Regions from separate parts of the Kineococcus arenarius subsp. arenarius genome, predicted to be linked through region 1. Evidence: riboswitches for the same ligand, from Rfam matches in the RefSeq annotation. Region 1 holds a riboswitch; the other holds the start of a gene.
What was found. A riboswitch is a leader RNA that binds a small molecule or an ion and turns the genes downstream of it on or off. The one in region 1 is predicted to bind S-adenosylmethionine.
Positions count from the first base shown of each region.

Region 2: another riboswitch for S-adenosylmethionine. It lies ahead of ACRYM0_RS17050 (class I SAM-dependent methyltransferase); the one in region 1 lies ahead of ACRYM0_RS08625 (ABC transporter ATP-binding protein).

Region 1 is NZ_JBJLSE010000025.1:26,184-41,682, forward strand. Features, by position in the region: gene era (GTPase Era) at 1-638, shown strand, start outside; gene ACRYM0_RS08610 (MBL fold metallo-hydrolase) at 673-1,551, shown strand; gene ACRYM0_RS08615 (hypothetical protein) at 1,580-2,134, opposite strand; gene ACRYM0_RS08620 (CDP-alcohol phosphatidyltransferase family protein) at 2,142-2,753, opposite strand; SAM riboswitch class I at 2,861-2,968, shown strand; gene ACRYM0_RS08625 (ABC transporter ATP-binding protein) at 3,057-3,866, shown strand; gene ACRYM0_RS08630 (aliphatic sulfonate ABC transporter substrate-binding protein) at 3,984-5,012, shown strand; gene ACRYM0_RS08635 (ABC transporter permease) at 5,009-5,812, shown strand; gene ACRYM0_RS08640 (GNAT family N-acetyltransferase) at 5,879-6,451, shown strand; gene ACRYM0_RS08645 (SDR family oxidoreductase) at 6,506-7,396, opposite strand; gene ACRYM0_RS08650 (ABC transporter substrate-binding protein) at 7,565-8,992, shown strand; gene ACRYM0_RS08655 (carbohydrate ABC transporter permease) at 9,020-9,973, shown strand; gene ACRYM0_RS08660 (carbohydrate ABC transporter permease) at 9,973-10,857, shown strand; gene ACRYM0_RS08665 (hypothetical protein) at 10,915-11,082, shown strand; gene leuA (2-isopropylmalate synthase) at 11,344-13,053, shown strand; gene ACRYM0_RS08675 (GGDEF domain-containing protein) at 13,211-14,812, shown strand; gene recO (DNA repair protein RecO) at 14,868-15,499, shown strand, end outside.
Region 2 is NZ_JBJLSE010000093.1:329-13,836, reverse strand. Features, by position in the region: partial or broken gene ACRYM0_RS17090 (Rne/Rng family ribonuclease) at 1-1,057, opposite strand, end outside; gene melA (alpha-glucosidase/alpha-galactosidase) at 1,451-2,845, opposite strand; gene ACRYM0_RS17080 (helix-turn-helix domain-containing protein) at 2,934-3,797, shown strand; gene ACRYM0_RS17075 (ABC transporter substrate-binding protein) at 3,778-5,139, opposite strand; gene ACRYM0_RS17070 (carbohydrate ABC transporter permease) at 5,151-6,092, opposite strand; gene ACRYM0_RS17065 (carbohydrate ABC transporter permease) at 6,128-7,081, opposite strand; gene ACRYM0_RS17060 (alpha-galactosidase) at 7,086-9,278, opposite strand; gene ACRYM0_RS17055 (ROK family protein) at 9,484-10,650, shown strand; gene ACRYM0_RS17050 (class I SAM-dependent methyltransferase) at 10,662-11,507, opposite strand; SAM riboswitch class I at 11,516-11,602, opposite strand; gene acs (acetate--CoA ligase) at 11,664-13,508, shown strand, end outside.

The DNA of each region.
Region 1 (15,499 bases):
TCGCGCTGTGCGTGCCCGCCGACGAGCGCATCGGCCCCGGCGACCGCTTCATCGCCGAGGCGCTGGCCGCCGCCCCCCGCTCGGTGAAGGTCGCCCTGGTCACCAAGACCGACAAGGTGCGCCCGGAGCGGGTGGCCGAGCAGCTGCTCGCCGTCAGCGCCCTGGGGGAGGAGCTGCTGGGCGGTTTCGCCGACGTCGTGCCCGCCTCCGCCGTCACCGGCGAGCAGGTCGACGTGGTGGCCGACGTGCTGCTCTCGCACCTGCCGCCCGGGCCCCGGATGTACCCCGACGGCGAGCTGACCGACGAGCCGGAGGACGTCATGGTCGCCGAGCTGGTGCGCGAGGCGGCGCTGGAGGGCGTGCGCGACGAGATGCCCCACTCCCTGGCGGTGGTCGTGGAGGAGAAGACCCGCCGGGAGAGCGGCCTGCTGGAGGTCCACGTGTGGCTGTACGTGGAGCGGGAGAGCCAGAAGGGCATCATCATCGGCCGCGGCGGTGCGCGCCTGAAGGACGTCGGCACCCGTGCGCGCCGCTCCATCGAGGCGCTGCTCGGCGAGCGCTGCCACCTGGACCTGCGGGTGAAGGTCGCCAAGGACTGGCAGCGCGACCCCAAGCAGCTGCAGCGCCTGGGCTTCTAGGGGTGTGCGCGCCGTGCCCGCGGGAGCAGGCCCGGTGAGCGGCGGGGCGCGGTTGCGCTGGCTGGGGCACTCCACAGCCGTGCTCGACGCGGTGGGCGTGCGAGTGGTCACCGACCCGGTGCTGCGCCCCGGCCTGGTGCACCTGCGCCGGCGCCCGCCGCTGCCGGACCCGGAGCACTCCGCCGACCCGGCCCTGGTGCTGGTCTCGCACCTGCACCACGACCACCTGGACCTGCCCTCCCTGCGGCGGCTGCGCCCGCGCTGGGTGGTGGCCCCGCCCGGTGCCGCCGCGTGGCTGCAGGACCGGCTGCGCGGCACCGGCAGCGCGGTGGTGGAGACCGCCGTGGGCCGGTGGCTGGACCTGCCCGGCCCGTCGGGTCCGGTCGCGGTGACGGCGCTGCCCGCCCACCACGACGGGGGGCGCACCCTGGGGCGGGTGACCGGCGCACCGGTGGACTCGGTGGCCGTCGGTCACCTGGTGCGGCTGCCCGGGGTGTTCCCCGAGCGGGCGCGGTCCGACGGCGGGCCCGACCTGCTGCTGTGGGCGCTGGGCGACACCGGTCCCTTCGACGGGCTGGCCACGGCCGTGCTGGCCGCCGCCGGCCGGTGCCCGGACGTGGCGCTGGTGCCGGTCGGCGGGTGGTGGCGCACGCTGGGCCCGCACCACCTGGACCCGGAGGAGGCGGCCGCGGAGGTGACCGCGGTGGGACCGGCCGTGGCGGTGCCGGTGCACTGGGGCACGCTCGCGCCGCTGGGCCTGGCCCGGGCCATGGGGGACCGGTGGACGGCCCCCGGGCGCCGGTTCGCGCGGGCGGTCGCGGCCGGTGGCGCCTCCCGGGCGGTGCTGCTGGCACCCGGCGGTGCGCTCGACCTGGACGGTGCGGGGCTGCTGCGGGTGCCGGCGGCCCGGTGAGGGGCCCGGCCGCGCGAGCCGGTGCCGCTCACGCGACCGCCAGCGCGGGCAGGCCCAGGGCGAGGAACCGCGCCGAGCGCCCGGCGAGGCAGCAGGCGGTGAACACGGGCACCGGGGTCCGGCGCAGGCCCGCCGCGATGCTCGTCACCGCCAGCGGGGGCACGCCCGTGGTCGCGCTCAGCAGCACGACCGGGCCGGCCCAGCGCCCCGAGTCCAGCGCCGTCAGGCAGCGCTCGCCCCAGCGGCGCACCGCCCGCGCCCACCACGCCGTCCGCGGGGCCGCCGCGCCGGGGGGCTCGGCGCCCGCGGCCGCCGAGCCGGTGCGCCCCCGGCCGCGGGGGCGGTGCAGCAGACCCACCAGCCGGTGGGCGCCGTGGCGCGCGCCGAGCATCAGCGCCACCTTGCCGAGCGTCTGGCCCAGCGCCACGCCGAGGACCACGGGAACGGCCGTGCGGGGCCTGCCGACGGCCGCGGCGAGCACCACCGCCTCGGCGTTGACGACGGGCAGGACGGCCGAGACGGCCCCCACGGCGATCGCGGCGAGGACCTCCAGCGCGACACCGGTGGCCCTCAGGTCCTCCACGGGCGCGTCACCGCGGGGCCCGGCTCAGGCGGGCCACCCGGACGGCGGAGAGGCACTTGACGGCCAGCACCGCCACGGCGACCGCCGTCGCCGCCCCCTCGAAGCCCAGCACGAGGCACGCCACCACGCCCGAGGTGTTCAGCGCCTTCGCCGGCTTCGACCAGTTCCACAGCCAGACCCGCCGGTCGACGAGGTGGAAGTGGTTGGGGCTGACCAGCGGCCAGCGCAGGAAGGCCAGCGACAGCAGGCAGTCCACGACCATGAACTGCAGCAGGAACACCGCTGCGGGCACGGCGATGGAGGGGTGCCAGCCGAGGTAGGTCGTCAGCAGCACGGCGGTGCAGGCGCGGTCGCTGAGGATGTCCAGCACCGCCCCCTGGCGCGTCTCCTGGTCCATCAGGCGCGCCACGGCGCCGTCGAGCACGTCGCCCACCCAGTACGCCAGGTACGCCACCAGCAGCAGCGCCGGTGAGCCGGTGGCGGCCGCCGCGCACCCGAGCGCGACCGCGACCGCGGTGCGCACCGCGGTGACCGCGTTCGCCGTCGTCGTCCACGGTTCCGCCACGCCCGGCGCCGCGGTGCGGGGGGCGGGGTGGGGGGCTGTCCGGGAGAACGGCATGGCTCGTCCACCGTAGTCGCGCGCGTGCGCCCCGTGGTGAAAACGCACGTCACCCTCTCGGGGGCCACCCGTTTTGACAGGTGCGGGCGTCCTCGCGTTTGATGACGCCACCATCCAGAGCGGCCGAGAGACCTGGCTCGACGACGCCGCAGCAACCTCCATCAGCTCCCTGGCCGGAGCGGGCGGTGCGGTGCTCACGCCAGGAGCGATGGAGGAGCAGTGTCGGCCGTACCCACGCGTCCCGCGTCCAGTCCAGCCACGTCCGGCGCCGCCGTGCCCGGCCCCGCTGTGCCCGGCCCCGCCGTGGCAGCACCCGGCGGTGCGCCCGCGGCGCAGCGCGTCGAGGCCGCCGGCGTCGCCCTGCGGGGGGTGGGGCGCTCGTTCACCACCGGCTCCGGCAGGCACGACGTCCTGGCCGGGGTGGACGTGGACGTGGCGCCCGGCAGCACCGTGGCGCTGCTGGGCGCGTCCGGCTCCGGCAAGTCCACCCTGCTGCGCCTGGTCGCCGGGCTGGACACCCCCACCTCCGGCACCGTGGAGGTCGGCGGCGAGCCGGTGCGCGGGGTGGGCGGGCGCACGGCCGTGGTGTTCCAGGAGCCGCGGCTGCTGCCGTGGCGGGACCTGGCCGGCAACGTCGCCCTGGGGCTGCCGCTGGGCACCCCCCGCGCCGAGGGGCGCGCGCAGGTGCTGCACCAGCTGGAGACCGTGGGCCTGGCCGGGTTCGCCGGTCACCGCCCGCGCCGGGTGTCCGGCGGCATGGCCCAGCGCGCCGCGCTGGCCCGCGCCCTGGTGCGCCGCCCCGGTGTCCTGCTGCTGGACGAGCCGTTCGCCGCGCTCGACGCCCTGACCCGCCTGAAGATGCAGGACCTGCTGGACGACGTGCAGCGCGGTACCGGTGCGACCGTCCTGCTCGTCACCCACGACGTCGACGAGGCGCTGCACCTGGCCGACCGCGTGCTGGTGCTGGGAACCACCGAGGGCCGTGCCGGCGCCCACGTCGTGCGCGACCTGGCCGTGGGGCCGCCGCGCCCGCGCGACCGGGGCGACGCCGACCTCGCCCACCTGCGCGTGGAACTGCTCGAACTGCTCGGCGTGCCGCGCGCGCACGCCTGAGCGCCCGGCCCCCGGCCCGGGCACCGCTGCACCCGCGAACCCCGCGGCACGCCTGCTGACCCCTGCGAACCCCGTCGTCCGCCGCTCGTGCGGGCGACCCTGCCCCTGGAGAGAACCGTGTCCCACTTCCCCCGCCCCCTCGCGCGCCGCACCGCCCTGGGTGCCCTGTTCGGCGGCGTCGCCCTCGGTGCCGCCGGCTGCGTGCAGGGGGAGTCCTCCACCGGAACGGCGCCGTCCGCCGGTTCCGCGTCCGGTGGCGGGGACACCGTCCGCCTCGACTACGCGTACTACAACCCGCTGAGCCTGGTGGTGCGCCAGCAGCGGATCCTCGAGGACGCGGGCCTGACGGTGCAGTGGGAGCAGTCCCTCGGCAGCAACAAGGCCAACGAGTTCCTGCGCAACGACAACCTGGACCTGGCCTCCACCGCCGGGGCGGCCGTGCTGCAGGCCCGCTCCAACGGCCAGGCCGTGCAGACCGTCGACGTCTACTCCCAGCCGGAGTGGACCGCCCTGGTCGTCGGCGCCGACTCCACGGTGAGCGACGTGGCGGGCCTGCGCGGCAAGCGCATCGCCGCCACGACCGGCACCGACCCGTACTTCTTCCTGCGCCAGGCGCTGGACCAGGCGGGGCTGGCGGCCTCCGACGTGGAGATCGTCAACCTGCAGCACCCCGACGGCCGCGCGGCGCTGGAGCGCGGCGACGTGGACGCCTGGGCGGGCCTGGACCCGAACATGGCCGCCACCCAGCTCAGCGCCGGCTCGCGCCTGCTGTACCGCAACGTGGACTTCAACACCTACGGCGTGCTCAACGCCCGCGAGGAGTTCATCGAGAGCTCCCCGGAGCTCGTGCAGCAGGTCGTCGACGCCTACGAGCAGGCGCGCGCCTGGGCGCTGGCGAACCCCGACGAGCTCGTGGCGCTGTACGCCGAGCAGGCGCAGCTGGACCCCGAGGTCGCCTCGCTGGTGCTGACCGAGCGCACCGGCCTGGACATCGACCCGGTGCCGGGCGACGCGCAGCGCACCGTGCTGGAGGGCGTCATCCCGCTGATGGCCGCCAACGGCGACGTGCGCTCGGAGGAGGAGGCGCTCACGGCCCTGGACGGGCTGTTCGCGCCGCAGTTCGCCGAGCAGGCGGCCTCGGCGTGAGCGTGAGCGCGCCGGAGCGGCCGGCGGCGGTGGAGGCGCCGGCCCGCCGCGCCGGTTCCGGGCGGTGGCTGCTGGGGGTGCTGGTCCCGCTGGCGCTGCTGGCGGCGTGGCAGCTGTGCTCGACCCTGGAGGTGTTCTCGCGCGTGCAGCTGCCGCCGCCGGCGGACGTGCTGCGCGCCGCGGTGGAGATGTGGGGCACCGGGGAGCTGCAGCGGAACATCGCCATCAGCACGCAGCGCGTCCTGCTGGGGTTCCTGTGGGGTGCGGGCCTGGGGGTCGTGCTGGGTGGGCTGACCGGTCTGCTGCGCTCCGTCTCGGCGCTGCTGAGCCCGACGATCGGGGCGCTGCGCGCGGTGCCCTCGCTGGCCTGGGTGCCGCTGCTGGGCCTGTGGATCGGCATCGGGGAGACCCCGAAGATCGTGCTCATCGCGATCGGCGCGTTCTTCCCCGTCTACACCACGGTGCACTCCGCGCTGAGCCACCTGGACCCCGCCCTGGTGGAGGTGGGCCGCGCCTACGGCCGCAGCGGGGTGCGGCTGTTCACCGAGATCCTGCTGCCGGCGACCGCGCCGTCGCTGCTCTCGGGGTTGCGCCTGGCGCTGGCGCAGGCGTGGCTGTTCCTCGTGGCGGCCGAGTTCCTCAACGGCGCGATGGGCCTGGGGTTCCAGATGACGAACGGGCAGAACGTCGGCCGCACCGACCAGGTGCTGCTGGCGATCCTGCTGCTGGCGCTCCTGGGCAAGCTCTCCGACGTGCTGCTGGGCCTGGTGGAGCAGCGGGTCAAGCGCAACCGCAGCTGAGCGATCCGGGGCCGCCCACCGGGAACCCGGTGGACGGCCCCCGGCGCGTTGCGGTTGCCTCGGTGCGTGGACGAGACCTGGGACCTGCCCGAGCACCCGGAGCTGCGCGACGGCGACGTGCTGCTGCGCCGGCACACCGCCGCCGACCTCGACGCCGTCGTCGAGCAGTGCCGCGACGCGGACACCGTGCGCTTCACCACGGTGCCCGCGCCCTACGGGCGCGCGGACGCGGAGGGTTTCGTCGCCGGGCTCGCCGCCGCGTGGGAGCGCGGCGAGGTCGCCGGGTGGGCGGTCCAGGCCGGTGACCGCTTCGCGGGGACCGTGGACCTGCGCCACCGCCCGGCCGGCTGGGCGGAGATCGGGTTCGGCCTGGCGCCCTGGGCGCGGGGCCGCGGCGTCACGACCCGCGCGGTGCGACTGGCCCTGGCGTGGGGCTTCGACGAGCTGCACCTGGCCGGCGTGCACTGGCAGGCCGTCGTCGGCAACACCGCCTCCTGGCGGGTCGCGCAGAAGTGCGGCTTCCGGCGGGAGGGCGAGGTGCGCGGGCTGCTCGTGCACCGCGGTGAGCGCTTGGACGGCTGGATCGGCTCGCTGCTGGCGGGCGAGCTCGTGCGCACGGGCTCGCCCGCCACCTCGTGAGCGACCGCCCGGGCCGGTGGTCCGGGCGGCCCCCGCCGGGGGGATCGACTCACGTCAGGGCATCGGCATCCCGCCGGTGACGCCGATGCGCTCGCCGGTGATGTAGCTGGACTCCTGCGAGGCCAGGAACACGTAGGCGGGCGCCAGCTCCGCGGGCTGGCCGGCGCGGCCCAGGGGGGTCTCGCTGCCGAAGGAGCCGACCTGCTCGGCGGGCATCGTGGCCGGGATGAGCGGGGTCCAGATCGGTCCCGGGGCGACGCAGTTGACGCGGACGCCCTTCTCGCCCAGCTCCTGCGCCAGGTTCTTGGTGAAGTTCACCAGCGCCGCCTTCGTGGAGGCGTAGTCCAGCAGCGACGGCGAGGGCTGGTACGCCTGGATCGAGACGGTGTTGATGATGCTGGAACCGGGCTGCAGGTGCGGCACCGCGGCCTTGCACAGCCAGAACGTCGCGAACACGTTGGTCGTGTAGGTGCGCAGCAGCTGCTCGGTGCTCAGGTCCTCGATGCCGCCGACGGCCATCTGGTAGGCGGCGTTGTTCACCAGCACGTCGAGACCGCCGAGCTCGTCGACGGTGCGCTGGACGACCTGCCGGCAGAACTCCTCCTCGCGCAGGTCGCCGGGCACGCTGACGCCCTTGCGCCCGGCGGCTTCGACCAGCGCGACGGTCTCGTCGGCGTCGGCCTGCTCCTCGGGCAGGTGGACGATCACGACGTCGGCGCCCTCGCGGGCGTAGGCGAGGGCGACCGCGCGGCCGATGCCGGAGTCGCCGCCGGTGATGAGCGCGCGCTTGCCGGTGAGCCGGCCGCTGCCGCGGTACGTGTCCTGCCCGTAGTCCGGCGGCGGGTCCATCTGCCCCTCCAGGCCGGGGTGCGGGATCGACTGCTCCGGCTGGGACCGCGGGTGCTGGGTCGTCGGGTCGGTGGGGGTGCTCTGGTCGGGTGCCATGCCCGGTCCCTACCCGCGGTGGGGGGGCGCCACACCGTGTGGTGCGCTCGCCGCTCGTGTCGTCTTGTCCAGCGGCCCGATCGGGGAGACGCTGCTGGACGGCGAGACCACGGTCCGGCTCGATGACGAGGCAGGCGCCACCCGCGGATCCGGCGGGCGGACCGGGCCGTGCGGGCAGACCCCCCGCGCGGCCCCGCAGGACCCGCAGGCGACGGTGCCCGCGGCAGCCAGGAGGAGGGACGACGACGTGCCACCCACCGTGCCACACACCCCGCCACGCACCCCGCCACGCACCCCGCCACCCACCGCGCCGCCCGCCCTGCGGGCCGCCGGGCCCCTGAGCCGGCGCTCGCTGCTGACCGCCGGGGCGGCGCCCTCGCGCTCGGGGCAGCCGGCTGCGGGTCCTCCGCCGGCACCGGCGGGCGCGAGGAGGTCCGCTTCTTCCAGAACAAGCCGGAGGTCATCGCCTACTTCGGGGACCTCGTGGCGGAGTTCAACGCCTCGCAGTCCGGGGTGCTCGCCGTCCACGACTCCTCCCAGACGGCGCTGGTGCCCCAGTTCGTGCGCGGCGCACCGCCGGACCTGGCTGCGTGGAACTACACCCTCGAGGTCGGCGGCTACGTCTCGACCGGGGTGCTCACGGACCTGTCGGACCTGCCCGAGGCGCAGCGCGTCGACCCCAAGTACCAGGTGCTGGTCGACCAGTTCGCCACCAACGAGGGGGAGACGAACGTGCTGCCCTACTCCGTCGCCTCCGCGGGGGTGATCTACAACGCGCGGCTGTTCGAGCAGAACGGCGTGGCCGTGCCGCAGACCTGGAGCGAGCTCGTGCAGGCGTGCGAGACCTTCCGGGCCGCAGGGGTCACGCCCGTCTACAGCACCTTCCAGGAGGTGTGGACCATCCAGCAGGGCCTGTTCGACTACTGCACCGGCAGCGCCCTGGACGTGGCCGCCTTCTTCGCCGACCTGCGCGCCCTGGGGGCGGACGCCGGCCCCGAGGAGGAGGTGTCGTTCTCGAACGTCTTCGCCGAGCCGGTCGAGAAGATGCTGCAGCTGGCCTCCTACTCCAACCCCGACGCGGCCAGCCGCGCCTACGCCGACGGCAACCTGGCGTTCGGCCGCGGTCAGGCGGCCATGTACCTGCAGGGCCCGTGGGCGCTGGGCGAGATCGCCAAGGTGAACCCCGACCTGCCGGTGGGCACGTTCCCGCTGCCGATGGGCGACGAGCCAGGCCAGGCCGCCGCCCGGGTCAACCTCGACCTGGCCCTGTGGATCCCCGAGGCCTCCGGGCACCAGACCGCGGCGCGCGAGTTCCTGCAGTGGCTCATGCGCGACGAGGTCATCGCCCGCTACAACGCCGACAACCTGGCGACCTCACCGCTGCTGGGCGCCGCCCCCCTGCAGGACCCGCGCCTGGTCGGCCTGCAGCCCGCGCTGGACGCCGGGCGCATCTACCAGGGCGCCAACACCTACATCCCGCTGACGATCCCGGTCGGCAACTACCTGCAGGAGGCCGTGCGCTCCGGGGACGGCGAGCGCCTGCTGCGCCGCATCGACGAGGACTGGGCGCGGCTGGCGACCCGCTCGGCCGCCTGAGCGCCGCCGCAGAGCGAAGGAGATCTCGTGGCCACCACCTCACCGCACCGCTCCCGGAGCGGGCGCCGCGCCGCCGGCGGCGCGCACTCCGACGTCGCCGTCGTGCGGAGCCGCGCCCCGCGCCGCCGCGTCGACGCCGTGTCCTACCTGTTCCTGCTGCCGGCGCTGGCCCTGTTCACCCTGTTCATCGTGCTGCCCGCCCTGGTCGGCGCGGTCATCAGCCTCACCGACTACGTCGGGTACGGCGAGTGGGAGTTCATCGGGCTCGCCAACTACGCCGTGCTGTTCACCGACCCGAACGTCCTGCACGCCTACGGCTTCACCCTGGGCTTCTCGGTCGTCACGGTGCTCCTGGTCAACGTCCTGGCCCTGGCCCTGGCGCTGGGCCTGAGCGCGAAGATCAAGCTGAAGACGGCGCTGCGCGCGGTGTTCTTCATCCCCATGGTGGTCTCCGGCATCGTCATCGCCTTCGTCTTCAACCACCTCCTGTCCACTTCCCTGCCCGCGCTGGGCGGCGCGCTGGGCATCGGGTGGCTGCGGGAGAGCGTCCTGGCCAACCCCGACCTGGCGTGGGTGGGCGTCGTGGTGGTGACCGCCTGGCAGGCCGTGCCCAGCGCGCTGATCATCTACCTGGCCGGCCTGCTGGCGGTGCCGGAGGAGGTCTACGAGGCCGCCGCCCTGGACGGTGCCGGCGCCTGGCGCCGGTTCGCCTCGATCACCCTGCCGCTGGTCGCCGGGTACGTCGTCATCAACACCGTGCTGGGGTTCAAGAACTTCCTCAACGCCTACGACATCATCGTGGGCCTGACCGACGGCGGCCCGGGGACGGCGACCCGCAGCGTGGCCATGACCATCTTCACCGGCTTCACCAACGGCGACTACGCCTACCAGATGGCCAACGCGGTGGTCTTCTTCGTCCTCGCCGTGGTCATCTCCGTCCTGCAGCTGCAGATCATCCGCCGCCGAGGAGTGTCGCTCTGATGGTCACCGCCGACCCCGCCACCGTCGCCGCGGTCTCCCGCGGGAACCGCCGCGGCTCCACCCCCCTGCGCGGGCGCGGCTGGGGCCTGACCGCGCTGCTGGCCCTGACGTCCCTGGCGGTCCTGGTGCCCCTGTACTTCGCCGTCGTCATGGCGTTCAAGACGCCCGAGCAGGCCGTCGCCGGCACCGGCTTCGCCCCGCCGTGGCCGCTGAACTGGGCCAGCTTCGCCGACGCCTGGACGCTGACGGGTTTCCCCCGGGCCTTCGCCGTCTCGGTGCTGGTCAGCGTCGTCAGCGTCGCCGGGTGCCTGCTGCTGGCGTCGTGGGCCTCCTACGCGATCGTGCGCAACTGGGACCGCCGGCTGTTCCGGTACTCCTACTTCTACCTGCTGGCCGCCATGTTCATCCCCTTCCCCGTGGTGGCGCTGCCGCAGGTCAAGCTCACCGCGGTGCTCGCGCTGGACAACCCCGTCGGCGTCGCGCTGCTGCACGTGATGTTCCAGCTGTCCTTCAGCGTGCTGCTGTACTCGGCGTTCCTGCGCTCCATCCCCCTGGAGCTGGAGGAGAGCGCCCGCATGGACGGGGCGAGCACCTGGCAGGTGTTCTGGCGGGTCGTCTTCCCGCTGCTGGCCCCCATGAACGCCACGGTCGGCATCTTCGCCTTCCTGGCCAGCTGGAACGACTTCATGATGCCCTCGCTCATCACCGCCGACCAGACGCTGCAGACGATCCCCGTCGTCCAGAAGATCTTCCAGCTGGCGTTCTCCACCGACTACAACGTGGCCTTCGCCTCCTACCTGATGGCGATGGCCCCCACGATCCTCGTCTACGTGTTCGCCCAGCGCTGGGTGATGAGCGGGGTCACCCGCGGGGCGGTCAAGTGAGGCCGGCCGCGGTGGCCTCGGGGTGCCGGGGGAGGGGGGCCGGTGCACTGTGGAGGCATGAGCGAACCGACCACCAACCCCATCGACCCCGACGGCGACCCGGGTGAGCTGAACCCGCGCGACCTGCGGGGCGTGCAGACCGGCGACGGGGCCGCGCAGGACCCCGGTGCCGAGGACGACCCCGACGGCGACCCGCAGCAGCTCAACCCCCGCGACGACCGCTGACGCCCCGCACCGCCCGGGCCGGCCACCGGCCCGGGCGGTGCGGCGCCGCCGGCTCGTCCCGCCCCCCCGCGTGGACGAGCCGGGGGCCGGGCGCGTACGGTGCTGCCGTGGCTCGCTGGGAGACCCTCCTCCTTCGCCGCCGCGGCGGGGCCAGCTAGGCCGGTCTCCCCGTCGCGGGACCTCGTCGTGCGCGCCGGCCGAGCACATCCGGTCCCGCGTAGAGGAGCTTGAGCTGTGGAGAACACCCAGAAGCCGTCGTCGATGCCGTACCACCGGTACCGCCCCTTCCACGAGCAGATCGCCGTGGACCTGCCCGACCGCACGTGGCCCGGCAAGCGGATCACGAAGGCGCCCCGCTGGTGCGCGGTGGACCTGCGCGACGGCAACCAGGCCCTGATCGACCCCATGAACTCCGAGCGCAAGCTGCGGATGTTCCAGCTGCTGGTGGAGATGGGCTACAAGGACGTCGAGGTGGGCTTCCCCTCGGCCAGCCAGACCGACTTCGACTTCGTGCGCACCCTGATCGAGCAGGACCTGATCCCCGACGACGTGCGCATCCAGGTCCTGACCCAGGCGCGCGAGCACCTCATCGAGCGCACCTACGAGTCCCTGCGCGGGGCGAAGCAGGCGATCGTGCACCTGTACAACTCCACCTCCGTGCTGCAGCGGCGCGTGGTGTTCGGGATGGACGAGGACGGCATCGTCGACCTGGCCCTGCAGGGCGCGCGGCTGTGCCGCAAGTACGAGGAGACGATCCCGGGCACGACCGTCTACTACGAGTACTCCCCGGAGTCCTACACCGGCACCGAGCTGGAGTTCGCCCGGCGCATCTGCGACGCGGTGGTGGAGGTGTTCGAGCCCACGCCCGAGCGCAAGGTGATCGTCAACCTGCCCGCGACGGTGGAGATGGCCACCCCGAACGTGTACGCGGACTCCATCGAGTGGATGTCGCGCAACCTGGCGCAGCGCGAGAACGTGGTCCTGTCCCTGCACCCGCACAACGACCGCGGCACCGGCGTGGCCGCGGCCGAGCTGGGCTACCTGGCCGGCGCGGACCGCATCGAGGGCTGCCTGTTCGGCAACGGCGAGCGCACCGGCAACGTCGACCTGGTCACCCTGGGGCTGAACCTCTTCAGCCAGGGCGTCGACCCGGAGATCGACTTCTCCGACATCGACCGGATCCGCCGCACGGTGGAGCACTGCAACCAGCTGCCCGTGGGCGAGCGCGCCCCCTACGGCGGGGACCTGGTCTTCACCGCGTTCTCCGGGTCGCACCAGGACGCCATCAAGAAGGGCCTGGAGGCGATGGAGCGCGACGCGGCCGCCGCCGGCAGGAGCGTCGACGAGCACGAGTGGGCGGTGCCGTACCTGCCCATCGACCCCAAGGACGTCGGCCGCAGCTACGAGGCCGTCATCCGGGTCAACTCGCAGTCCGGCAAGGGCGGCGTGGCCTACCTGCTCAAGAGCGAGCACCAGCTGGACCTGCCGCGGCGGCTGCAGATCGAGTTCAGCCGCGTCGTGCAGGAGCGCACGGACGCGGCCGGCGGGGAGGTCTCGGCCGCGGAAATCTTCGAGATCTTCTCCGACGAGTACCTGCCCTCGCCCTCCGGCACGCCCGACTGGGGCCGGCTGGCGCTGCGCGCCACCCGCTCGGTCTCCGAGGTCGACGGCGTCGACGCGCTGGAGGTCGACCTGCTGGACGCGGGGACGACCACCACGGTCGCCGGCACCGGCAACGGGCCCATCGCCGCGTTCTGCGCCGCGCTGGCCGGGCTGCCCGCCGGGCCGGTGGACGTGCGCGTCCTGGACTACGCCGAGCACGCCCTGTCCGCCGGCGGCGACGCGCGCGCCGCGGCGTACGTCGAGTGCGCCGTGGGCCAGCGCGTCCTGTGGGGGGTCGGCATCGACGCCAACATCACCACCGCCTCGCTGAAGGCGATCGTGTCGGCCGTGAACCGGGCCCTGCGCTGAGGCGCCCGGCCCGCCGCTGCGCGCGGCGGGCCGGGGAGCGCCCCCCGGGGGTCGTCGAGCGCGCACCGTCCGGCCCTTCCGGCTGCGCGGCGCCCGCTCACGGTTAGGATCAGTCACCATCCGTGCTCGACCGCGCGGGGGACAGGGGGCGATCGACGTGGGCAGCGCTGCAGCCGCGGCCGGGCCGGCCGGGCGGGAGCTGGAGCCGTCCGGGCCGTTCGGGCCGTTCGACGCCCTCGCCGAGGAGGCGCACCGCCTCTACCTGGACGGCTACGGCGAGCGGGCCGTACAGGCCGCGCGCGAGGGCCTGGTGCTCTGCGAGGCCGCCGGCGACGAGCGCACCGCGCGGTACCTGCAGTTCATCTGCTGCGTCGCCCTGCAGCAGCTCGGCCGCGCCGCCGAGGCCGCCGCGGAGGCCGGTCACCTGCTGCAGCGCCTGGGCCCGCGCGCCGACCCGGTCTGGCGCGCCAAGGCCCTGTCGCTGCTGGCCGAGGCCCGCGTGGACCTGGGCATGACGGCCCTGGCGATGGACCACCTGGCCGAGGCGCAGCTCATCGTCACCGCCCAGCCCGTGCGCACCTACGACCACCTGTCGGCCACCATGTCGGTGGCCCTGGCGCTGCGCGCGCTGGCGCTGTTCGAGCCGGCCGACGAGCTGACCGAGCTGATGCTCTCGCTGACCTTCCCCCCGGCCCGGGTGCGCCTGAACGTCGTGCAGGAGGCCGCCGTCCTGGAGGTGTCCTGGGGCGCGATGCTCGACGTCGTCGGCCGCTCGGGCGAGACCGGGCCGCACTACGCGCGGGCCCTCGGGCACGCCGCCCGGATGCGCTCGCTGGCGCAGGAGGTCGGCTACCCGGAGATGCGCGCCCGCGCCGACGCCATCGAGGGGTTCGTGCTGCACCGCACCGGTGAGCCCGCCCTGGCCGCCGCGCGCCTGCGCGTGGCCGCCGCCGCCTTCCGCCAGCGCGAGGAGCTGGTGGAGACCCAGATCGCGCGCGTGGGCCTGGCGATGTCGCTGTCCGCCGAGGGCGACCTGGACGGGGCCCGGGAACTGCTGCTGGCCGTGCAGCGCACCTCCTCCAGCACCCAGCTGGACGTGTGGGGCCTGACCGCCCTGAAGGTGCGCGCCGACAACGCCGTGCGCCACCACGGCGGCCACGAGGCCGCCGACGCGCTCGCCGAACTGGCGCGCATCTCCCTGTCGCGGCTGTGGGAGGACCGCGAGAGCCGGTTCGAGGCGCTGCAGGACCGCATCCGCCAGCACGAGATGGCCGAGCAGAACGAGCGGCAGGGCCGCGCCGCCCTGACCGACCCCATGACCGGCCTGGGCAACCGGCGGCGCCTGCAGCAGGTCCTGGAGCGGCCCGACCAGCGCTACAGCGCCGTGCTCGTCGACCTGGACGGGTTGCGCGCGGCCAACGACGAGCACGGCCCGGAGGCCGGGGACGCGGTGCTGCGGCGCGTGGCCGCGCTGCTGGTGGAGAGCTGCCGCGAGGACGACGTGCTGGTGCGCTACGGGGGCGACGAGTTCGTCGTGCTGCTGCCCGCCGACCGCCCGGGGCCGGCGCCCGTCCTCGTCGCCGAGCGGCTGCTGGCGGCGGTGCGGCAGGAACCGTGGGCGCACCTCGCCCCCGGGCTGCGGATGAGCGCGTCCGTGGGGGTGGCCGGGCCCGCCCCGGCGGCCGAGGCCCTGGCGGCCGCCGACGCGGCGTGCACGCGCGCCCGGCGCGCCGGCGGCGACCGCATCGAGCTCGCCTGACGCGCGGGCACCGGCGCCGCGCCGCCGTGTCGGTGCCGGGGCCTACGCTGCCCGGGTGAGTGGGATCGGGGGGCCGCGCAGCTACCGCGACGACGCCGTCGTGCTGCGCACCGCCAAGCTCGGCGAGGCCGACCGCGTCATCACCCTGCTGACCCGCCACCACGGCCGGGTCCGGGCCGTGGCCAAGGGGGTGCGCCGCACCTCCTCGCGCTTCGGCGCCCGCCTGGAGCCGTTCACCTGCGTGGACGCGCAGCTGCACCGCGGCCGCTCCCTCGACATCGTCACGCAGGTGGACGTCCTCGCCCCCCTGGGTGCGGTCATCGCCGCCGACTACGGCCTCTACACCGCCGGGCACGCCCTGCTGGAGACGGCCGAGCGGTTCACCGAGGTGGAGGGGGAGAGCAACACCCAGCAGTACCTGCTGCTGGTGGGGGCGCTGCGCACCCTGGCCCGCGGCGAGCACGCCGCCACCATGGTCCTGGACGCCTTCCTCCTGCGGTCCCTCGCCGTGGCCGGCTACGCCGCCAGCTTCGCCGACTGCGCGCGCTGCGGCGATCCGGGCCCGCACCGCGCGTTCAACGTGGCCGCCGGCGGGGCGGTGTGCCCGGCGTGCCGCCCGCCCGGCTCAGCCGCCCCCGACCCGCGCACCCTGGAACTGCTGGCCGCGCTGCTGACGGGCGACTGGGA
Region 2 (13,508 bases), on a different contig from region 1:
CGTCCTCGTCGGCGCCCGCCCTCGAGGCGGTGTCCTCGTCGTCGCCCCCGGCGGGCCGCAGCGGCCCGTCCTCGACGTCGACGTCCTCGCCGGCCGTGGTCAGCGCGTCCAGGAGGTCCTCGGGGTCGCGCACGGCGTCCTCACCGGGCTCCTGCGCGGAGCGCTCCACCGCGGGCCGCGGCGGGCCCGCCGGCGCGGAGGCGCGGCGGCTGCGACGGGGCGCCTCCTCGACGGCGGGGGCCTGGAAGAAGACGGCGGTGGCGCGTGCGGCGGCCTCGGCGGCGCGCTCGGCGGCGGTGCGCTCGCGGCGGCCGGCGAGCCCCGCGGCGCGCAGCAGGACCGGGTCGTCCATGACGTCCTGCGGGTCGTCCGCCGGGGTCGGCGCGGGCTGCTCGACGGCCGGCTCCTCGGCGACCGGCGCCTCGGCGACCGGTTCGGCGGGCGCCTGGACGGGCTCGTCCTCGACGGGGCGGTCCTGCGCCGCAGCCACCTCGGCCGGCTCGGCGGTGACCGTCGCACGGGACCGGGAGGCGCGCCGGCGCCGCACGGGTGCGGGTGCCTCGGCAGCGGGCTCGGCGACCGGCTCCAGAGAGGGCTCGGCGACCGGCTCCGGGGAGGGCGCGGCTGGCACGGCCTGCTCGACGGCACCGCCGGCCACCTCGCCGGCGGGCCGCTCCGCGGCCGCCTCCTCGGCGGGTGCGGGGGTGCTGGTCCGGCGCGTGGCCCGGCGGGCGCGGCGCCGCGGTGCCGGGGCCGGCTCCTCCGCGGGCTCGCCCACCTCGACGGCGGCATCAGCGGGGGCCTGGGCGGCGGGGGCCTCAGCAGCGGGGGCGGCGGGCACGGTCTGCTCGACGGTCCCGCCGGCCACCTCGCCGACGGGCTGCTCGGGGCTCGCCGCCGCGGGCGGCTCGTCGGCGGCGGCCGCGGGCTCGGGCGCCTCGACGCGCACCGGTGGCCCCGCGGGGCGGCTGGCGGCTCGGCGCCGGCGCGGGCGGGTGGTGCCGCTCCCCGACGCTGCCGCTGCGTTCTGGTCGTTCTCTTCAGGTGTGGTCGTCACGGGTGCTCCCGTCGCCCTCCGACGACCACTCCACCGGTGAACCCGTGGCCGCCGGGAGGCGTCCTCGAAGGGATCGCCGGGTGGGGTGACCCGCACCCGGCGGAAGTCCTCGGTGCACGGGCGGGGTTCGCACGCGGTGGGCGGCGCTCCGCTCGTGCCGCCGCCCGCCCTCCGACCGGATCGGGGACCGGGGCGCCTGCGAGGCCCTTCCACTGGACCGCGGCGCTGCCCGGCCGCCACGCTCCGGGCGGCGGTCTGGTCGGCGGGTCGGTCGCCCGGTGTGGGGAACGCCCGACCGTCCGCAGTCTCTCACAAGCGCGCGCACCTGCCGCTGTGGACGGCGTCGTCCACAGCGGCGGGCGGCCCGCGGGCCGGAGCCGGTGGCGCCCCGGGTCAGGGCCGCAGCGCGGCGGGCAGCAGGTCGGCGTGCGCGGCGAGGAGCTCATCGGTCATGTCGCGGACCTGCTCCAGGGTCAGCAGGGCCGCCGTCAGCGGGTCCAGCGCGACGGCGTGGAAGACGTGCTCGCGCGAGCCGGTGAGCGCGGCCCGCACCGCCAGGGTCTGGACGTTGACGTTGGTGCGGTTCAGGGCCGCCAGCTGCGGGGGCAGCTCCCCCACGGCGGTGGGCTGCACGCCGTTGGCGTCGACCAGGCAGGGCACCTCCACGCAGGCCTCGCCGGGCAGGTTGGCGATGACGCCGGTGGCGTTGGGCACGTTGCCGTACACGACGGAGGGGACGCCCGTGACCACGGAGTTCACGATCGAGGCGCCGTACTCCACGCTGGGGGTGAGCTCCTCCTGCAGCCGGGCCAGCTGTGCGTCGATGTCGCCCCGGTCGTCGTGGGCGGCGCAGATCTCGTAGTAGTCCCAGCGCTGCGGGACGTACCGCTCGACCGTGGCGGGGTCCTTGCGGAAGTAGGGCAGGTACTCCGAGGCGTGGTGGCTGGACTCGGTCTCGAAGTAGCCGAAGGCGTTCATCAAGGTGGTGCGGACCTGCTCGTTGCCGCCCTCGTAGACGCTGGCCGCCGCGGCGGCGCCGCTGTGGTCGCCGTGGTCGCCGGCCAGCTCACCGGCCGCGCGCCCGACGACGTGCCGCTCGGTCATGACCTCGCGCAGCCGGGGGTACAGGTCCTCCCCGCCGCGCCGGCGGAAGCGCAGGATCCACGCCTGGTGGTTGATGCCGGCCGAGAGGTAGTCGACCTCCTCGTACGGGACGCCGAGGGTGCGGGCGAGCATGCGGGTGGTGCCCTGCACGCTGTGGCACAGCCCCACGGTCCGCAGCCCCCTGGCGTTGAGGAAGGCCGTGGCCATGGCCATCGGGTTGGCGTAGTTGATGAACACCGCGTCGGGGCAGACCTCGAGCGCGTCGGCGGCGATGGCCTCGTACGCGGGGACCGAGCGCAGGAAGCGGAAGACGCCCCCGGGGCCGACGGTGTCGCCGACGGTCTGGTCCACGCCGTAGCGGCGGGGGATCTCCACGTCGTGCCGGTAGGAGGCCACTCCCCCGACCTGGAAGGTGATGACGACGAAGTCGGCGCCGTCCAGGGCGCTGCGGCGGTCGGTGGTCTCGACGACCTGCGCGTCGAAGCCGTGGTGGGCGATGAGCTTGCGCGCGGCCTCGGCCACCGGTGCGAGCTTGCCCGGGTCGACGTCCATGAGGCAGAGCTGCGCCGAGCGCAGCGCCGGGAAGCTGAGGACGTCGCCGATCAGGCGGAACGGGAAGACGTACCCGCCGGCGCCGATGATGGTGATCTTGGGCGGGCGCACCGGGCTCGTCGTCGGGCTCATGACCTCGACGCTAGGCGGCCACCGGCGCCGCGGGCCTCCGGCGAGCCACCGGGAGCTTCCAGGATCCTCAGCACCTAGTCTGACCGGTGTGCCGCGGGGTGCGAGGGTCGAGGAGTCCGCGCTGTGGGTGCACCGCGGGCCGGCGCCCCCTATGCGCGAGTTCCACCGGCACGACGACGTGGAGGTCAACGTCGTGCTCGAGGGACGGCTGGAGTACCTGTCCGGCGGGCGGCGCACGGTCGTCGAGGCGGGCAGCACGGCGCTGTTCTGGGCCGCGGCGCCGCACCGCCTGCTGGAGCAGGACCCGTTGCACCGCAGCGACGTGGCGTGGCTCCACGTGCCGCTGTCGACGGTGCTGAGCTGGTCGCTGCCGGAGGCGTTCACCACCGAGGTGCTCGCCCAGCGCACCCTGGTGGTGCCCACCGAGCGGGTCGGTGCGCACGTGCCGGGGCTGTTCGGCACCTGGGAGCAGGACCTGGCGGCACCCGGCGGGACGGCCTCCACGGCGCTGCTGCTGGAGGTGCACGCCCTCGTGCTGAGGATCGTGGCAGCAGCGGGTGGTGCCGCGGGGGCGGGGACCGGCGCGCCGCCGCGGGCGGACCTGCGCCCGGTCGCCCGGATGGCGAGCTGGATCGCCGAGCACTTCCGGGAGCCGGTGTCCGCCTCGGACGCGGCCCGGGCCGCGAACCTGAACCCGAACTACGCCACCACCCTGTTCCGCCGCGCGGTGGGGCTCTCCCTGGGCGAGCAGCTGACGCGGCACCGGGTGGCGGAGGCGCAGCGGCTGCTGGTGACGACCTCGATGACGACGGCGGCGGTCGCGCACGCGGCCGGCTTCGGTTCGCAGAGCAGCCTGTACGCCTGCTTCACCCGCGCGTGCGGGTGCTCCCCCGGGGCCTACCGCGCCAGGCGGACGGCCCCGGGGGACGGCCTCACTCGAACAGGGCGTTGAGCTGCTCGTTCATGGGCGTCAGCGCGTCGGGTTCCGCGTTGAAGGCCATGACGTTCTCCATCACCGAACTGGTGATGCTCTGGACCTCGGCGGCCTTCAGGACGGCCGGGTAGGGGAACGTCGTGCCGGCGTCGATCTGGTCGGTGAAGGCGCTGATGTCGAACCCGGTGCGCCCGAGGGCCTCCTTGGCGGTGTCGACGGTGCTGGCGACCGCCGGCATGACGACCCCCGCCTCGGCCACGACGGACTGGCACTGGACCGACCCCAGGTAGGAGGCCCACTCCCAGGCCGCCCCCTTGACCTGCGAGGAGGTGGAGATGGAGTCGGCCAGGGAGTTCTGCATGGCGGCGCGGTGCCCCTCCGGACCGATCGGGGTGGGCGCCAGGGCCAGGTCGACGCCCTCCAGCGCGCCGAAGTTGGCGGTCTGCCACGACCCCTCGGTGACCATCGCGTACCGGCCGGCCTGCACCTGCTGGTCGGGCGCACCGCCCTCGGTGAAGGCCAGCGGAGGCATGTACCCCTTCTCGATGAGGCCGCGCCACCACGCGTAGGTCTGCTGGAACCGCGGGTCGTCGTAGTGGAACTCGGTGCCCCACGCCTCGGCGTCCATGTACCACCAGCCGGTGGTCATGGCCAGGTAGGACCACTCCACCTGCCCGAAGGGAGCGCCCGCGCTGCCCAGGCCCAGCCCGTAGGTGCGCACGTTCCCCTTGTCGAAGCCGGGTTCGTCGCCGCGCACGCCGTTCTCGTCGACGGTGAGGTGCGCGATGACGTCCTCGTAGGTGCCGCCGTCCTCGGGGTTCCAGGTGAGGTTCTCCATCTGCTCGCGGGTGACGCCCGCCTCCTCGGTCATCCCCTCGTTGTAGAAGATGCCGATGGTGTCGAAGTCCTTCGGCAGCCCGTAACGCTTCCCGTCGGGGCCGACCCACAGCTCGGTGGTGCCGGTCACGTACTTCGACAGGTCGATGCGGTCCTCGGCCACGTGCTCGTCGATGGGGACGATCAGCCCGCGCTCGGCGAACTCGCCGTACCGGGAGGTGTGGTTGGCGAAGACGTCCGGGGCGGAGTTGGCGACGAAGCCGGTGAACAGCTTGTTCCAGTAGTCGTCCCACCCGAACTGCTCGATCTGGATGTCGATGTCGGGGTGCTGCACCTCGAAGTCGTCGGCGCACTGCTGGTACGCGGGCAGCTGCGCGGACTCCCAAAGCCAGTAGGTGACGGTCCCGGTGTCGGCGTCGGCGCCGGGGTCGACGCCGTAGGAGCCGCAGGCGGTCAGCAGCAGCGCGGCGCCGGCGGCGGCGACGGCGCGGCGGGCGCGGGAACGGCGGGGGGCGGGGTGCATCACGGGCTGCCTCACTTGATGCCGGAGAAGCCGATGGAGTTGACGACCTTCCGGCTGAAGATCGCGAACAGGACGATGATCGGCAGGGCGGCGAGCAGCGTGGCGGCCATCAGCCCCGCCCAGTCGGGCGATCCCTGCGGGGTCTGGGCGCGGAAGACGCCCAGGCCGACGGTGAGCACGCGGACGTCGGGGTCGCTGGCGACGAGCAGCGGCCAGAAGTACTCGCCCCACGCCTGGATGTACTGCAGGATCGTCAGGGTCACCAGCGGTCCGGACGCCATGGGCAGGATCACGGTGAAGAACCTGCGCACGGCACCGGCGCCGTCGAGCCGCGCCGCCTCCTCCACCTCGTGCGGGATGCCGAGGAAGAACTGCCGCAGGAAGAAGACGGCGAAGGGCGTCATGAAGAAGAACGGCAGGACGATCGCGGCGTAGGTGTTGAGGATGCCCAGGTCGCGCATCAGCAGGAAGTTCGGCAGCTGCGTGAAGATCGGCGGGACCATCAGGGCGGTGAGGAAGACGAAGAAGACCGTGTCCCGGCCGGGCCAGCGCAGCCGGGAGAAGGCGTACGCCGCCAGCGCGCCGAAGAACACCTGCCCCGCGGTGATCAGGGTGGCCACCACCACGGAGTTCAGCAGGTAGCGGCCGATGTTCACCGAGGCGCCGGAGCCGGCCTGGGCCTGGGCCTCCTCGGTGCTCGCCAGCCCGAGGACCCGCTCGAAGGCACCGAGGGTCGGCTCGACGGGCAGCAGGCTCGACGGCTGGGTGGCGAGGTACGCACCGTTGGAGAACGCGGTGCGCAGCATCCAGTAGAACGGGAAGAGGGTCACGAGCACGATGAGGACCAGGGCGGTCCAGGCCAGGACCCGCCCGGCTCCGGGCCGGGCCCGGCGCGCTCTGCCGGTCCGCGAGGCCGCGGCGGCCTCGTCGAACGTCGTCACTGCGGTGGCCACGTCGCCTCCTGGGGATCGTTCGCTTCGGGTCGCGCTCAGGCGACGTCGGACTCGTTCGCCCGCATCAGCCGCAACTGGACGAAGGCGACGGCCGCGAGGATGAGGAACAGGACGACCGAGACGGCCGACGCGTACCCGAACTGGTAGCGCTGGAAGGCCAGGTCGAAGATGTAGTACTGGATGACCTTGGTCGCGTCGGCCGGGCCGCCGGCGGTGGTGACGGCGACGGTGTCGAACGCCTGGAACGAGCCGACGACCGTGATGACGAGCACCAGGGCGAGGATCGGCCGCAGCAGGGGCAGCGTGATGCGCCAGAACATCTTCCACTCCGAGGCGCCGTCCACCCGGCCGGCCTCGTACACGTGGTCGGGGATCATCAGCAGGCCGGCGAAGATGAGCAGCGCCGTGTACCCGAGGTGCCGCCAGGTGTTGACCAGCGCGATCGTGGGGATCGCCCAGTCCTGGCTGCCGAAGAAGGGGATCGCGTCGACGCCGATCCAGCCGAGGAACTGGTTGGTGATCCCGATCTGGGCGTCCAGCATCCAGTAGAAGACCAGGGCGACGACGACGTTGGAGATGAGGTACGGCAGCACGATGACGCTGCGCACGAGGACCGATCGGGTCAGCCGGTGCAGCAGCACGGCCAGCAGCAGCGCCAGGACGGTCTGCGTGCCGATGTTGATGACGACGTACTGCACCGTGACCTTCATCGCGTTCCAGAACGTGGGGTCGTCCAGGAGCGCGGCGTAGTTGTCCAGACCCACCCAGGTGGGGCGGTTGAAGACGTCGAAGTCGGTGAAGCTGTAGTAGAAGCCCCGCAGGGTGGGCCAGAAGTAGAAGACGCTGAACCCCAGCAGCGCCGGCAGGACGAACGCCAGGGCCGTGAGGCGTTCCCGCTGGGTCCCCCTGCTGTCCGGGCGGTAGCCGTGGACCTGCAGGCTGAGGCGGTCCGAGCTGCGGGTGCGAGCGGCTCTGCTCGTGAGCGCCATGGCGTCAGACCTTCCGGGTTCGCAGGAGGAGGAGCTGCTGCGGCTGCAGCAGGCAGGTCGTGACGCCCACGGCGGCCAGCGCCCGGCCGGTCATCCGGACGCCACCCGCCGCGGTCCACGGGAGGGAGTCGCCGCCCTGCACGGCCGGGGTGTCGCCCGGCGGCTGCGGCGCGACGTGGTACGTCGCGTCGGGGTCGAGGCCCGGCAGGCGGACCCGCCCGGGCACGCTGGTGTCGGGGGTGCTCAGCTGCACCACCGCGAACAGGCCGTCGCCCCCGTCGGCGGCCACGACGCCGTGCACGGCGCTCGACTCGTCGTGCGGGTCGGCGCGCACGACGGTCCCGGTGTGCAGCAGGGGCCGCAGTTCCTTGTACAGGGCGACCCACCGGGTGAGTTCCGCGCGTTCGGCGGGGTCCATGCGGGTCAGGTCGGTCTCGATGCCGAAGGACGCGAACAGCGCGGTGCCGGCGCGAAAGGACAGGTCGCTGCTGCGGTGGGTGGTGTGGGACGGGGAGGCGCCCACGTGCGAGCCGATGAGCTCAGGGGGTAGCAGCTGCGTGGTCCACCGCTGGATCTGCTGGCGCTCCAGCGGGTCGATGCAGTCGCTGCCCCACACCCGGTCGGTGTGCTCCAGCACCTCCAGGTCCACGCGCAGGCCGCCGGAGGAGCACGACTCGATCTCCACGCCGGGGTGCCGGGCGCGCAGCTCGTCCATGAGCCGGTAGGCCGCCAGGGTCTGCGCGTGCACGCCGGGCCGCCGGCCGGGACCGGAACCGGCCTCGAGCAGGTCGCGGTTGTGGTCCCACTTCAGGTAGGCGATGTCGTTCTCGGTGAGCAGGGCGTCCAGGCGCTGGAGCAGGTACGCGTACGCGTCCGGGTTCCCCAGGTCGAGCACCTGCTGCTGGCGCGAGGAGGGGGGCAGCACGTCCTCGGCGGGGCGCAGGATCCAGTCGGGGTGCGCCCGGGCCAGGTCCGAGTCGGGGTTGACCATCTCGGGTTCCACCCACAGCCCGAACTGCATGCCGAGGCCGGTGACGACGTCGATGAGCGGGGTGAGCCCGTCGGGCCAGACGTCCTCGTCGACGTACCAGTCGCCCAGGCCGGCGGTGTCGTCGCGGCGGTGTCGGAACCAGCCGTCGTCGAGCACGTAGCGCTCGGCGCCGACCTCGGCGGCGGCGCGGGCCAGTTCGGTGAGCCGGCCGAGGTCGTGGTCGAAGTACACGGCCTCCCACGTGTTCACGATGACCGGGCGCGGGTTCGCGGGGTGGTGCTGCCGCGAGCGCAGGTGGGTGTGGAACCGGGCGGCAATCCCGTCCAGGCCGTGCTCGGAGTGCGCCGCGTACACCCACGGGGAGCTGTACCCCTCCCCCCGGGCCAGGCGCACCTCGCCCGGCAGCAGCAGTTCGCCGCCGGACAGGACGGCGGTGCCGGTGTGCTGGCGCTCGGCGAGGGCGCGGTGGTTGCCGCTGAAGGCGACGTGCTGGGCCCACACCTCCCCGGTGCGGAACCCGAAGCCGGCGGTGCCGGCCGCCAGGACGAGCGGGGCGTCGGGGCCGGTGCGCCCGCGCCGGTTCTCGCGGGTGTGGGCGCCGACGACGAGGGGCAGCCGCTGCGGCACCCGTTCCTTGCCCCAGCGGCCCGCCATGTCGAGCAGCTCGGTGGCCACGGGCGGCAGCGGCAGCGCCGGGGCGAGGGCGCCGACCTCGTAACCGTCCGCCCCGGTGTTCGTCAGGTGCGCGCGGTGGCGCAGCAGCCCGGAGGGCAGCAGTTCCAGTTCCAGGTGCAGCTCCAGCGCGGCGGCGGTGTCGGCGGCGCGCACGTCCACGCGCCCGCCGCCCGGCCCGGCGCCGGTGACCTCGACCGCGGTGGGGGCGAAGCGGGTGGCCCAGGCGGTGCCGTCGCGGTGCCCGGCCAGGCCGGGGGTGCCGCTCCAGCCCTGGGCCTGCTCGGGCAGCAGGGCGAGGGGCCGTTCGACGTCGACGGCGTTGTTGGCCCGGGCGGGGGCGCCGGCGACGGCGAGGTCGCCCAGCGCGGCGGCATCGAGCTCGCCGAGGTCGGCGCCCCAGTGCACGAGGGAGGGGAGCTGGTCTGCGTGGGTGCGCAGGACGACGCTGACGCCGGCCGCCCGCAGGTGCACCACCTCCCCGGGGACCGCGGCCCGGGCGGGGGTGGGCGTCTCGCGCTGGAGCAGGGTCACGGCGTCTCCGGGATCACGTCGTCGTGGTCAGGATCGTGCTGCCGCCGATTTCTACGGCAGAACTCCCAGCACCGTCAAGAGGTCTCCTGCTTCCCCGCAGGCGCGGAGATCAGGCTGTTCGGGTAGTGCCGGACTTCCGCGGCGGAAGTCGACTACGGTTCTCCCACGCAGCGCCGAGACCGGCGCCCGACCCCGGAGGAGCCGGATGACCCTCGCGAGCCCGGCGCGACCCGGCACCGCCTGGACCCCGCTGACCGGCCCCGCGCACGACATCGCCCTGGAGGTGCTGCTCGACGGGCCGCTGCCGCGCAGCGAGCTGGCCCGCCGGCTGGACCTGTCCGCCGGCAGCCTGACGCGGCTGTCCCGCCCCCTGCTGGACTCCGGCCTGCTGGTGGAGACGGCGGGCGCGTACGACCCCGTGTCCGGGCGCCCCACGCGACCGCTGGACGTGGAGGAGGGCACCCACTGCTTCGTGGGCGTCAAGCTGACCGCGGACACCGCCTACGCCGTGCTGACCACGCTGCGCGCGAACGTCCTCGCCGAGCTCGAGACGCCCCTGCCGGACCCCTCCCCCGCCGGGTGCACCGCCGCCGTCGGCGACCTCGTCCGGGCCCTGACCGCACGCGCCGACGCACCGGTGCGCGCTGTCGGCGTGAGCCTGGGCGGGCGGGTCTCACCGGACGGGGAGGTCCTCTCGGCCCGCTACCTGGGCTGGGAGGGCGTTCCGTTCGGCCGTCTGCTGGAGGGTGAACTGGGCCTGCCGGTCGTGGTGGACAACGACGTGCTCTCGCTGACGCGGGCCGAGCAGTGGTTCGGCACGGCCCGCCGCTGCGGGCACTTCGCCCTCCTCGTCGTGGGGACCGGAGTGGGGTACGGCCTGGTCGTGCACGAGCAGGTGCTGGACCGCCCGGACGCCGGCGTCGGGTTGCTGGGGCACTTCCCCCTGGACCCCGCGGGGCCCCTGTGCCCGGACGGGCACACCGGCTGCGCGGAGGCGATGCTCACGCGGGGGGCGGTGGAGGCGCGGGCGAGCGCGGCGCTGCGGCGCCTGGTGGGTTTCGAGGAGGTGCTGGACCTGGCGGCGGCGGGCGACGTGCTGGCGCGGCGGGTCGTCGACGACTCCGCCCGCGCGCTGGGCGTCCTGGTGGCCGCGATCGGCAACCTCACGATGCCCGAGAAGGTGCTCGTCTCCGGGGAGAACGCCCGGCTGGCCGAGGTGGGTGCCGCGGCGCTGCGGGAGGGGATCCGGGCGCACCGCAGCCCGCACGCCTCCGAGCTGGACGTGGACGTGCAGCACACGGGTTTCCCGGAGTGGGCACGGGGAGCCGCGGTCACCGCGATCCGCACGTTCGTGCTGGGGCACCGCCGCTGAGGGCGCCGCCGTCAGCGGCGGCGCGCCAGCAGGTGCCAGAACCGCGCCGTCCGCCGGAACTCCTCGCGCCGGCTGAGCTCGACCTCCAGCTCCTCCAGGTCCGCGACGGAGCGCTCGTCGGCCCGGTGGGCGTCCTCCAGCAGCGTGGTGACCGTCAGCACCCCGGCGCGCCCGACGACCTCGCACCCGGCGGCTCCCACGGCCTCCTCGACGACGGCGGGGTCCAGGCGCAGCACGGAACGGCCGGTGGCCGGGTCCTCCCCGCGCTCGGCGTCCAGCACCACCCACGCCTGCGCCGGCCCGTCGCGCAGCGCGGCGGCCAGGACGTCGGCGGCCGGGTTCGGCGCCATGAGGGAGAGCAGGCCACCGGGGCGCAGGGAGGACGCCAGGGTCGCCACGTCGTCCGCGACCTGTTGCGCACCGCCCCGGTGCTGCAGCACGTCGTGGCACAGCACGACGTCGAAGGACCCCGAACCCCCCGCGCGGTGCCGGGTCAGCGCCGCCAGGGCGGTGAGGTCCTCCAGGTCCGCGGCCACGGTGCGCACGCGGTCGGCGACACCCGCGGCGGTGGCCGCGGCGCGGGCCGCGCCCAGCACGTCCGGTGAGGCGTCCAGGACCGTCACCTCGTGGCCGGCGAGCGCGAGCTGCAGCGCGTCGCGGCCGTCCCCGCCGCCGGCGTCCAGCACGCGCAGCGGCGCCGGGCCCAGCTGCGCGCACCGCTCGCGCAGCAGCACCGCCAGCACCCGGTAGCGCAGACGCCCCCACGGGGACTCCTGCCAGGTGGCCCAGGCGGCGGCCTCGCGGCGCGCCTGCTCGGACCCCGCTGCGCCGTCCGCGGCGGGCGTGGTGGTGCTCATGCCGTGCCTCCCCATCGGTCCTGGCGTGAGCACCCTCCACGCGGGGGTTGCTGCGGCGTCGTCGAGCCAGGTCTCTCGGCCGCTCTGGATGGTCCGAGCAGAGTACGGCACGGATACGCTGACCGCCCGACCCACGACCCCGGAGGACCCGCGCCCATGAGCACCGCCCCCCTCGCCGCCGGCGACGAGCTCGTCTTCCCCCCGCCCGCGGGGTTCGCCGCGCAGGCCAACGTGGGCGCGGAGGAGTACGAGCGCGCCGCGGCGGACCCGGAGGCGTTCTGGGCCGAGCAGGCCGGCCGGTTGCAGTGGGACGAGCCCTGGCACACCGTGTTCGACGGCTCGACGCTGCCCACGGCGCAGTGGTTCGTCGGCGGCAAGCTCAACGTGGCCGTGAACTGCGTGGACCGGCACGTGGCCGCCGGGCGCGGGGAGAAGGTGGCCCTGCACTGGGAGGGCGAGCCCGGCGACTCGCGCACCATCACCTACGCGCAGCTGCAGGACGAGGTGTGCCGCACGGCGAACGCGCTGCAGGAACTCGGCGTGGGGCACGGCGACCGGGTGGTGCTCTACCTGCCGGTGCTGCCCGAGACGATCGTGACGACGATGGCGTGCGCGCGCATCGGCGCGGTCGTCAGCCTGGTGTTCGGGGGTTTCTCCGCCGAGGCGCTGCGCTTCCGGGTGGAGGACACCGGCGCGAAGCTGCTGGTGTGCACGGACGGGCAGTTCCGCCGCGGGAAGGCGGTGGCCGTCAAGGGTGCCGCCGACGCCGCTGTCGAGGGCCTGGAGCACGTCGAGCACGTGCTGGTGCTGCGCCGCACCGGGGACCTGACGCCGGACGTGCCGTGGACGCCGGGGCGCGACGTGTGGTGGCACGACGTCGTGGACCGGCAGAGCACCGAGCACGCCGCCCCGAGCTTCGACAGCGAGAACCCGCTGTTCATCATCTACACCTCGGGCACCACGGGGAAGCCGAAGGGCCTGGTGCACACCAGCGGCGGGTACCTCACCCACACGTCCTGGTCGCACTGGGCGGTGTTCGACGTCAAGGACGACGACGTCTACTGGTGCCAGGCGGACCTGGCGTGGGTGACGGCGCACAGCTACGAGATGTACGGGCCGCTGTCCAACGGCACCACCCAGGTCATCTACGAGGGTTCACCGCTGACCCCGCACCCCGGCCGGCACTTCGAGGTCATCGAGAAGTACGGCGTGACGACCTACTACACGGCGCCGACCCTGGTGCGGACGTTCATGAAGCACGGACCGGAACTGCCCGCGCGCTTCGACCTGTCCTCGCTGCGGCTGCTGGGCTCGGTGGGCGAGGCGATCAACCCCGAGGCGTGGCTGTGGCTGCACCGCGAGGTCGGCGGCGGTCGCTGCCCGATCGTGGACACCTGGTGGCAGTCGGAGACCGGCGCCGCGGTCGTCGCTCCCCTGCCGGGCGTGACGCCGCTGAAGCCCGGTTCGGGCACGGTGCCGCTGCCGGGGCTGGCCGCGGCCGTCGTCGACGACGCCGGCCGCGAGACGGCGCCCGGCGAGACGGGGGTGCTCGTCATCACCCGCCCCTGGCCGGGCATGGCCCGCACGGTGTGGCGCGACCACGCCCGGTTCGTGAAGTCCTACTGGGAGCCGTACGCCGCGCAGGGCTGGTACCTCGCGGGCGACTCGGCGACCAGGGACGCCGACGGCTACATCTGGATCGGCGGGCGCATCGACGACGTCCTCAACGTCTCCGGGCACCGGCTCTCCAGCATCGAGCTGGAGTCGGCGCTCGTGTCGCACCCGCGGGTGGCCGAGGCCGCTGTCGTGGGGGCGCCGGACGACACCACCGGTCAGCGGATCGTCGCGTTCGTCATCACCCGCGGCGCCGCACCGGCCGACGACCCGGGCGACGCCCGCCTGGGCGAGCAGCTGCGCGCGCACGTCGCCGAGCGCGTCGGGGCGGTCGCCAAGCCCCGCGACGTCGTGGTGGTCACCGACCTGCCGAAGACCCGTTCGGGG